Regions from separate parts of the Pseudoalteromonas sp. MEBiC 03485 genome, predicted to be linked through region 1. Evidence: predicted binding sites of a transcription regulator. Region 1 holds the regulator's gene; the other holds the start of a gene.
The links. The regulator FliA, encoded in region 1, starts transcription of late flagellar genes. The targets are predictions, from matches to a motif close to CTAAAGNTNNNNNNNNNNNNGCCGATA.

Region 1 (4,433 bases):
GAGGCTGCAGGCTGAGCAGGTTTTGCTGGTTCAGCTTTTGGTGGCTCAGGTGCTTTTTCCGCGGTTGAACTTTCCAATGATTGAGGAGCTGTGCCTTTGCCATGTAACTCGTCAAGAAGTGCCTCAAACTCATCATCACTAATTTCATCGTCTGAATCGCTGCTTGCTGCCTCCGCAGTAGGGGTGGCAGAGGCTGGCTCAATAGAACTTGTAGCTTCAGGCTTGGCAGTATTATCTTGTTTTACTTCCCCAAAATTACCAACACCGTGCAATTCATCTAATAAACTATCAAATTCATCATCGGTAATATCATCACTGTCACTGCTATTTGACTCAGGAGCAGATGCTGCTGGTCCTTGGCCTTTTCCATGCAGCTCATCTAACAGGCTTTCGAATTCATCTTCAGTGATTTCGTCAATATTTTGAGACTCAGCGCTGCTATCAGCAAGACCGCCGCCATCAAATAACATATCGAACGCAAATGGGTCATCTTCATCGATGTTGTCTGTTGCTGTATCTGCTGTGACTTCAGGCGTATCAACAACAACCTCTTCAACTGCTGGTTCTTCAGGTGCAACTGCAACGTCCTCTGCTACAGATAAATCTTCACCTGCAAGCTCTTCTGCAGTAGGCGGCTGACTTAATTTATGAAGGACTTCTAATAGGGCTGGATCTGCAGGCTCTGGTTGTTCGCGATTTTGAATCGTGGCGAACATTTCATTAATAGTATCAAGGGCTTGTAATATTACGTCCATTAGCTCAGGCGTAACAGTGCGTACACCTTGGCGTAATAAATCGAAAACATTCTCTGCGCCATGACAAGCATCAACAAGTTCAGTCATACTTAAGAAACCTGCACCACCTTTAACAGTGTGGAAGCCCCTAAAAATGGCGTTTAATAGATCTTTGTCTTCTGGGTTGTTTTCAAGCTCAACTAATTGCTCCGACAATAGCTCTAAGATTTCTCCTGCTTCAACAAGGAAATCCTGTAATATATCTTCATCGACTTCAAAGCTCATGCAGCTACTCTCCTCTTAGAAGCCCAGACTTGATAATAGATCATCGACTTCATCTTGTCCTGAAACAACATCATCGCGAGACTCTTTATCAATAATCGGCCCTTCAGGACCTGCTAGTGTGTCACTTGGTGCAGGTGCTTTTTCTATGGCCTGTTTTTCTTGTTGTTGATGACCATCTTCTTGACTGCCAAACACAGTTAAGAGATTAATTAAACTGTCTTCTACTTCTCGCACTAGTTCAATGACACGACGAATAACTTGTCCAGTTAAATCTTGATAATCCTGCGCCATCAGCACATTGGTCATCAAGCCTTGAAGCTCATCGGTTTTTGTGTGCGAGTTATTCATGAACTTATCTAGGCTATGACATAACGATTTAAATTCACCGAGTTCAATTTCTCGGTTCATTAAACGATCCCAAGTAGGCTTAATTGCAGCAATTTCATCAGCAAGTTGTTGCGCTATCGGTAAACTTGCTTCAACTGCATCCATAGTTTTATTGGCGGCACTCTCTGTCATTTCCATAACATAATTTAAGCGCTGCTTAGCATCTGGGATAGCGTCGGTAGTTAAATCAGCGAGACGAGTATCTAGGTCAAAGTTTTTTAACGCTTCATGAAGTTGACGCGTCAATTTACCGACTTCAGCAAACAACTCTGATTGCTCTTTTGACGCAGCATCAAGAATTAGCTTATCAGCTTTTTCTTGTTCACCATTTTCAAGATACTCAACAAGTTGACGAGCTTGCTCTAAACTTATTTGAGGCGCAGCAAGTGCTGACATAAGCCTCTCCCCTTAGATTAACCTAAACGTTCAAACACTTTTTCCAATTTGGTTTTAAGTGTCGCAGCAGTGAATGGTTTAACGATATAGCCATTAACACCTGCTTGAGCAGCAGCAACAATTTGTTCTTTTTTCGCTTCAGCTGTCACCATTAACACAGGAATATGCTTAAGGCTATCATCAGCACGAATTGCGCGTAACAAATCAATACCTTGCATACCAGGCATGTTCCAATCTGTTACAACAAAATCAAATTCTTGATTTTGTAGCATTGGCAATGCTGTTGAACCGTCGTCAGCTTCCTGCACATTGGTAAAACCTAAATCCCTTAATAGATTTTTAATGATACGTCTCATTGTAGAAAAATCATCAACAACAAGAATTTTCATGTTTTTATCCAAAACATCCTCCGGTGAGGTTTGAACCTTTATTTACTTACTACTAATTAATCCAGTCATTGATTTTTGCTTTGAGCTTAATCATCGCCTGACCATGTATTTGACTCACACGCGACTCGCTAACATCGAGTATGTGTCCTATTTCTTTTAAGTTCATTTCGTCGTTGTAGTACAAAGACAAAACGAGAGCATCTCTTTCTGGTAACGATTGGATAGCCGTTAATAGAGACTGGTTAAACCGCTCATTTTTAACGTTATTAAACGGTTTGTCTAGTCCTAAATCCTGACCTACTGGTGTGATGACATCTTCATCCACGCCTAAGTCTTCAATGCCTAATACTTTACTAGAATTTACATCATGTAGAATATGATGGTACTCATCCAGTGTAATATCAAGTTTTTCAGCTACTTCAGTGTCTTTTGGTTCACGATTTAACGTGCTCTCTAATTCGGCAATGGTTTCTGCCACTAGGCGGGCATTTCGGTGAACTGAACGTGGAGCCCAGTCACCTCGGCGAATTTCATCCAGCATAGCACCACGAATACGAATACCTGCGAAGGTTTCAAAACTAGCACCTTTGCTAGCATCAAAGTTTTTTGACGCTTCAATCAGGCCTATCATGCCTGATTGAATTAAATCATCGAGTTGCACACTGGCAGGTAAACGAGCAATTAGATGGCACGCCACTTTTTTCACTAAAGAGGCATGTTTTTCAACAATCGCATTTAAATTTTGTGCTGATTGATATCCCATCGCTTTATTCACCGATGTTGTCATAGTTAGCCGTTTACTAGTTTTTCAATAAAAAATTCTAAATGGCCAGACGGTTGATTAGGGATCGGCCATTTAACTGCTTTTGTTGCTAATGTTTTAAACGCCACCGCTGCTGGTGAATTCGGGAATAATTCAACGATTACTTTTTGACGGCGCGTAGACTTACGCATGTTCTCGTCATAAGGAATGGTTGCTACTAACTCCATCGAAACATCTAAAAAACGATCCGTTACTTTTGAAAGTTTAGCAAATAATTCTTGCCCTTCACGCAAACTGCGCACCATATTGGCAACAATTTTAAATTTATATACGCCATGCTCACGGCTAAGTACTTTTATAAGTGCGTAAGCATCAGTAATTGAGGTGGGTTCATCACATACAACTACAACAACGTCTTGGGCTGCACGAGAAAAGCTTAATACCATGTCTGAAATACCTGCGGCGGTATCAACAATTAAAATATCAAACTCAGTGTTTAACTCGCTAAATGCACGTATAAGACCTGCATGCTCAGATGGCGATAATTCAACCATACTTTGAGAACCAGACGTTGCTGGTACAATTTTGATTCCTGCAGGGCCTTCAACGAGAATTTCATCAAGCTCACACTCGCCCGACAAAACATGAGATAAGTTACGTTCAACACGAAGGCCAAGCATCACGTCACAGTTTGCCAAACCTAAATCGGCATCTAATACTAATACACGATTTCCTTGCTGGCCTAATGCGATTGCGGTGTTGAGTGAGACGTTGGTTTTACCCACTCCACCTTTACCGCCAGTAACAGCGATAACTTTAACGCCACTATTATTATTTTGATTCATTTTGCGCAGGCCGCTTGCTTGATCTAATACTGTGTTAATCATACATCCCTACTGTGTTCGACGCTACTGCTTGACGTCTTGAATGTTGTGCTTTTGCTCGTTTTAAATACAATTGTTCAGCTTTTTTCACTAGTTTTTCAGCATTCGCTACGCGAATATCCTCAGGAACGCGCTGACCGTTAGTAAGATACCCTATTGGCAGACGATTTTGAATCGCTATGCTAATAATCTCACCTAAACTTAAAGATTCATCCAATTTAGTGAAGATACAGCCACTTAGGTGAACCTTTTTAAAGTGTCTTACGGTTTCTTGCAACACATTTATCTGCGCTGTAGCACTTAATACTAAATAACTACGAATATCAACACGCTGATTACGCATTAAGGTGTTTAATTGTTCAGTTAAGCGTAAATCTCGTTGGCTCATACCCGCAGTGTCTATTAATACTAGACGCTTATTACGTAAATGGTATAACACTTCAGCTAATTCATTCGCATCTTTTACTTGCTTTACACCACAACCAATAATACGACCATAAGTAGCCAATTGTTCGTAGGCACCAATTCTGTATGTATCAGTGGTGATCAGTGCAACTTTATCAGCACCATATTTTTGTGCTCCAAGTGCTGCTAA
Region 2 (4,433 bases), 3.4 Mb from region 1:
ATTGATTAAAGGTAACAGGGTTTTATACATATAGGTGCTGTACGATAAGTCCCAAAGATGACGATCGACTAAACGAAACAACTGTAATATGGGAGCCATTATAACGACCAGTTGCCCTAAAGCACTTTGCCATAAATAGACTTTGTCTTTAATCCCCAAGTAGGCAATTAAAGCCATCCAAGCAATATCATTAAAAGCCCACACAACATAGCGCCACACATAAATATCATCAAATGCTTTTAGAGCAGAATAAATAAGAGTTCCGAACAAGAAGAAGGCTGCCGTGATAACAGCAAAGTAAAGTGCGGGCCAATCTTTACGAAGATAAAATACAAAAATAGCCGGGCTCAGAATGAACACCCAGCTATGATCTAATGTCACAATGACAGAATCAATCCAATGAGGCAAAGTTACTCACCTTGCGTTTTACCATCATCATTGTCATCGCCACCGCCGCCATTACCTGGCATATAGCTGTACTTATCAACTTTTTTCATTTTTATACTCCATTACATGTGTTAATGAAGTTTCACTTTAATTGATTTATTGTCTTACATCAATAGGGTCAGATTCGTGAGCTTTACCTTGCATGATAGATATTTCGACACGACGATTCCGCTTGCGATCTTCATCAGTCACATTCGGTACAAGAGGCCTAGTTTCTGCGTGACCTACAACCATCATACGAGATTTATCAAAACCAGGGGCTTTTTCCATTTCGCTTGCAACGGCAACTGCACGTTTTGAAGATAAATCCCAATTATTAGTATAAAGCTCATTTGATACTTGGAAGTCGTCAGTATGTCCTGACACGGTTATTTCACCCGGCACATCTTTTAATAGTGTCGCAATATCACGAATAATAGGCTTAAACTTAGGCTGTAAAAAGGCGCTGCCAGATGGGAATGAGCCATTCTCACGGATGCGAATAATAATTTGTTGACCTAATGACTCAAGTTCAATCGCACCATCCATAATTTGCTGTTCAAGCTGCTGGGCAATTTTCTTCACAAGCTCATTAGTCTGTTCTTGGTCAGCCGCAGAAATTGACTGCTCCAATGCTTGTTGCTGAGCCGTACTTTGCGATTCACCACCACGCTTATTACCACGTTGCTCTTGACGACCACCGGCAGAGCTTTCATCACCAGCTTGAAACTCAAGCATTTGCTGAGTCATTTCTACAGTTTGTTGTTGAATCGTTTCGATAGGGGTAGGTTCAGGTTTACCAGGGGTAAACTCCATTGCTATTACCGAGGTCCCTTTTGGAATATCTTTTACTTCAATTTTGTTTTGCACACCAAATGCAAACTTCATTGAACCAGCAATTTGCTTAAACTTCAGTACATCCATTTCCGAGAAAGCAAGTAAGAGTACAAAGAAGCACATTAATAATGACATTAAATCTGCGAAGGTTCCCATCCAGGCTGGTAAACCTGGTGGTGGACATTTGCACTCTTGATCGGACATGCCCTACTCCTCGGTATCAACTTTACGTTTTGATTCAGCTAGGTAATTTTTCAATATACCTTCAATGACTTTCGGATTTTGGCCATCTTGAATACCTAGTACTGCATCGAGAATTAAGCGTTGGTTAAGAGCTTCTTCATCTTTACGTAGTTCTAGCTTTACCTGAATAGGAATTGCTACAACGTTTGCTAAGAAAGCACCATATAATGTTGTTAAAAGTGCAACCGCCATCGCAGGACCGATTGCTTTCGGGTCATCCATGTTTGATAGCATAGCAACCAGACCTATTAGCGTACCGATCATACCCATCGCAGGGGCAATATCAGCAAGTGACTTGAATAAGCCTGCGCCAAGTTCATGACGATTAGCGGTGAGAGAAATATCTTTTTGCAGCGTGGCACGAACAACATCAGCATCATGACCATCCACTAACATATCCACCCCTTTACGCATAAAACCGTTGGGGATTTCGGCTTCTTCTAATGCTAGAAAACCACCTTTACGTGCTGAGTCAGCTAATTCTACTGCTTTTTCAATTAATTCTTCTGGAGATTCGATTTTGAACATAAAGGCTTTAGCAGCCACTTTACCTATGCCCAAAAATTGCCCCATGGTGAAATTCGATAACACGATAAAAATCGAACCACCAAATACAATGACCACCGAAGGCGTGTTGTAAAACATTGCAACTTGGCCGTCACTACTTAACACCATCGACATAGCAATTAAGCCTATGGCACCAAGAATACCTATTATGGTTGCTAAATCCACATACCCCTCCAGAGGAACAATTACACGACACCCTCAGGCATCAAATTTTTATTATTAACTGCTTATCGGCAAGCAATTGAAATACTTAAATCATTAAATGAATTAATTATATTTTAATGTAAGATTTTTAAGCTACAAGTTTAAGCTGTATGTAAAAGCGTAAAAATAACATATTGAAAATGGATTATGCGTAAAAAAACACATCATTCTTTGACCTAGTTTAGCATTCCCCCTAAAATTGGCCTCACTTTCTAACAGCTATCGAGGCCACAATGGCAACAAAGAAACCAGAAAACCTAAGCTTTGAAGAAGCGCTGGATGAATTATCTCAAATAGTTGCACAAATGGAGCAAGGTGAATTGTCTTTAGAACAATCACTAAAACAATTTGAACGTGGTATTGCGCTGGCGAATGCTTCATCTGGTAAGTTGCAACAAGCCGAACAAAAAGTTGCCATCTTAATGGGTAACGATAGCCAAGCTCCTCTTAGCAATTTTGATTCAAACTTGGACTAATTAAGTGCAACTAAAAGAACAATTACAACGCGCTCGAGAAGACGTTGAGGCACATTTAAATCGCTATTTCGCACAGCCACTTAATACCGAAAAGAACATTAAAGAAGCTACTCATTATGGTGTTTTAAATGGTGGTAAGCGCTTACGTCCTTACCTTGTATATGCGACGGGCCGAATGATGGGTGCTAACAAGGCCGATCTCGATATTCTTGCTGCTGCCATTGAATGTATTCATAGCTACTCATTAGTCCATGATGACCTACCTGCAATGGATGACGATGACTTAAGACGTGGTCGTCCCACCTGTCATATTGTCTATGGTGAAGCGCAAGCAATACTCGCTGGTGATGCATTACAAACACTAGCATTTGATTTAATCGCCAACCACCGATTTTCAGTTCCTGCGAGCCAGCAGGTAAAAATGATAGCCTCGTTAAGCAAAGCCTCAGGTATTGAAGGTATGGTAGGTGGACAGGCACTGGATATAGAAGCGACTGATAAAGAAATTAGCGTGTCTCAGCTAGAGCGTATTCATCAGTTAAAAACGGGCGCCTTACTAAACTGTGCAATTACACTTGGTGCATTAAGTGCTAATAGCTGCGATGAACATACTCTAAAGCAGTTGAACTTATTCGGCCAAGCAATAGGTCTGGCTTTTCAGGTACAAGACGATATCCTAGATGTAGAAGCTGATACTGAAACATTAGGTAAGCCACAAGGTTCAGATATTGCCGCCAATAAAGCAACTTACCCTGCTTTATTGGGAATGGCAGGTGCAAAGCAAAAAGCACAAGACTTACTAGCTCAAGCTCATCAAGCTCTTGAGGCAATTGATTACGACACCAGCGAACTGGCAAGCCTTGCTAGCTATATCGTTGAACGTAATTATTAATGCCTAAAAAAGAAAGACAAAATAACTAAAAAATCAGAGCAGCAATGGGCTATAATGCACTCTGGTTAGCGAAGGATGTATATAAAATCATGACACTTGATAGTAGCAAGTATCCATTATTAAGTTTGGTTGACGAACCAGCACAACTGCGTGATTTAGCGCAAGACAAGTTACCTGCGTTTAGTAAAGAGTTACGCGAATACCTACTTAACTCAGTTTCGCAAAGTAGTGGTCATTTAGCATCAGGTTTAGGCACTGTTGAACTAACGGTTGCGCTTCATTATGTTTATAACACGCCTGAAGATCGTTTAGTATGGGACGTGGGTCATCAAGCATACCCACACAAAATCTTAACTGGTCGTCGTGACCAAATGCATACTATTCGTCAAAAAGACGGCTTACACCCTTTCCCATTCCGTGAAGAAAGCCCTTACGACACCTTCAGTGTAGGTCATTCGAGCACTTCAATTTCGGCTGCACTAGGTATGGCCATTGCTGCTGAAAAAGAAGGTAAAGATCGTAAAACAGTTGCTGTTATTGGCGATGGTGCGATTACTGCAGGTATGGCATTTGAAGCGATGAACCACATGGGTGATGTAAACCCTAATGTGCTAATTATCTTAAATGATAATGAAATGTCGATCTCTGAAAACGTGGGTGCACTAAACAATCACTTTGCACGTATTTTGTCTGGTAGCTTCTACACCAATATTCGTGAAGGTAGCAAAAAACTTCTTTCAGGCTTACCACCTGTGAAAGAGCTTGCCAGTCGAATGGAAGAACATTTA

Region 2: the regulator FliA is predicted to act here: its motif matches at 2,302-2,328, upstream of pomA (flagellar motor protein PomA).

The regions. Positions count from the first base shown of each region.
Region 1 covers NZ_SGBT01000001.1:3,486,283-3,490,715, forward strand. The annotation lists gene EVU92_RS16010 (chemotaxis protein CheA) at 1-1,019, opposite strand, end outside; gene EVU92_RS16015 (protein phosphatase CheZ) at 1,035-1,802, opposite strand; gene cheY (chemotaxis response regulator CheY) at 1,820-2,203, opposite strand; gene EVU92_RS16025 (RNA polymerase sigma factor FliA) at 2,244-2,954, opposite strand; gene EVU92_RS16030 (MinD/ParA family protein) at 2,981-3,841, opposite strand; gene flhF (flagellar biosynthesis protein FlhF) at 3,834-4,433, opposite strand, start outside.
Region 2 covers NZ_SGBT01000001.1:43,068-47,500, forward strand. The annotation lists gene EVU92_RS00200 (hypothetical protein) at 1-408, opposite strand, end outside; gene EVU92_RS00205 (flagellar motor protein MotB) at 544-1,467, opposite strand; gene pomA (flagellar motor protein PomA) at 1,471-2,238, opposite strand; gene xseB (exodeoxyribonuclease VII small subunit) at 2,511-2,753, shown strand; gene ispA ((2E,6E)-farnesyl diphosphate synthase) at 2,758-3,645, shown strand; gene dxs (1-deoxy-D-xylulose-5-phosphate synthase) at 3,735-4,433, shown strand, end outside.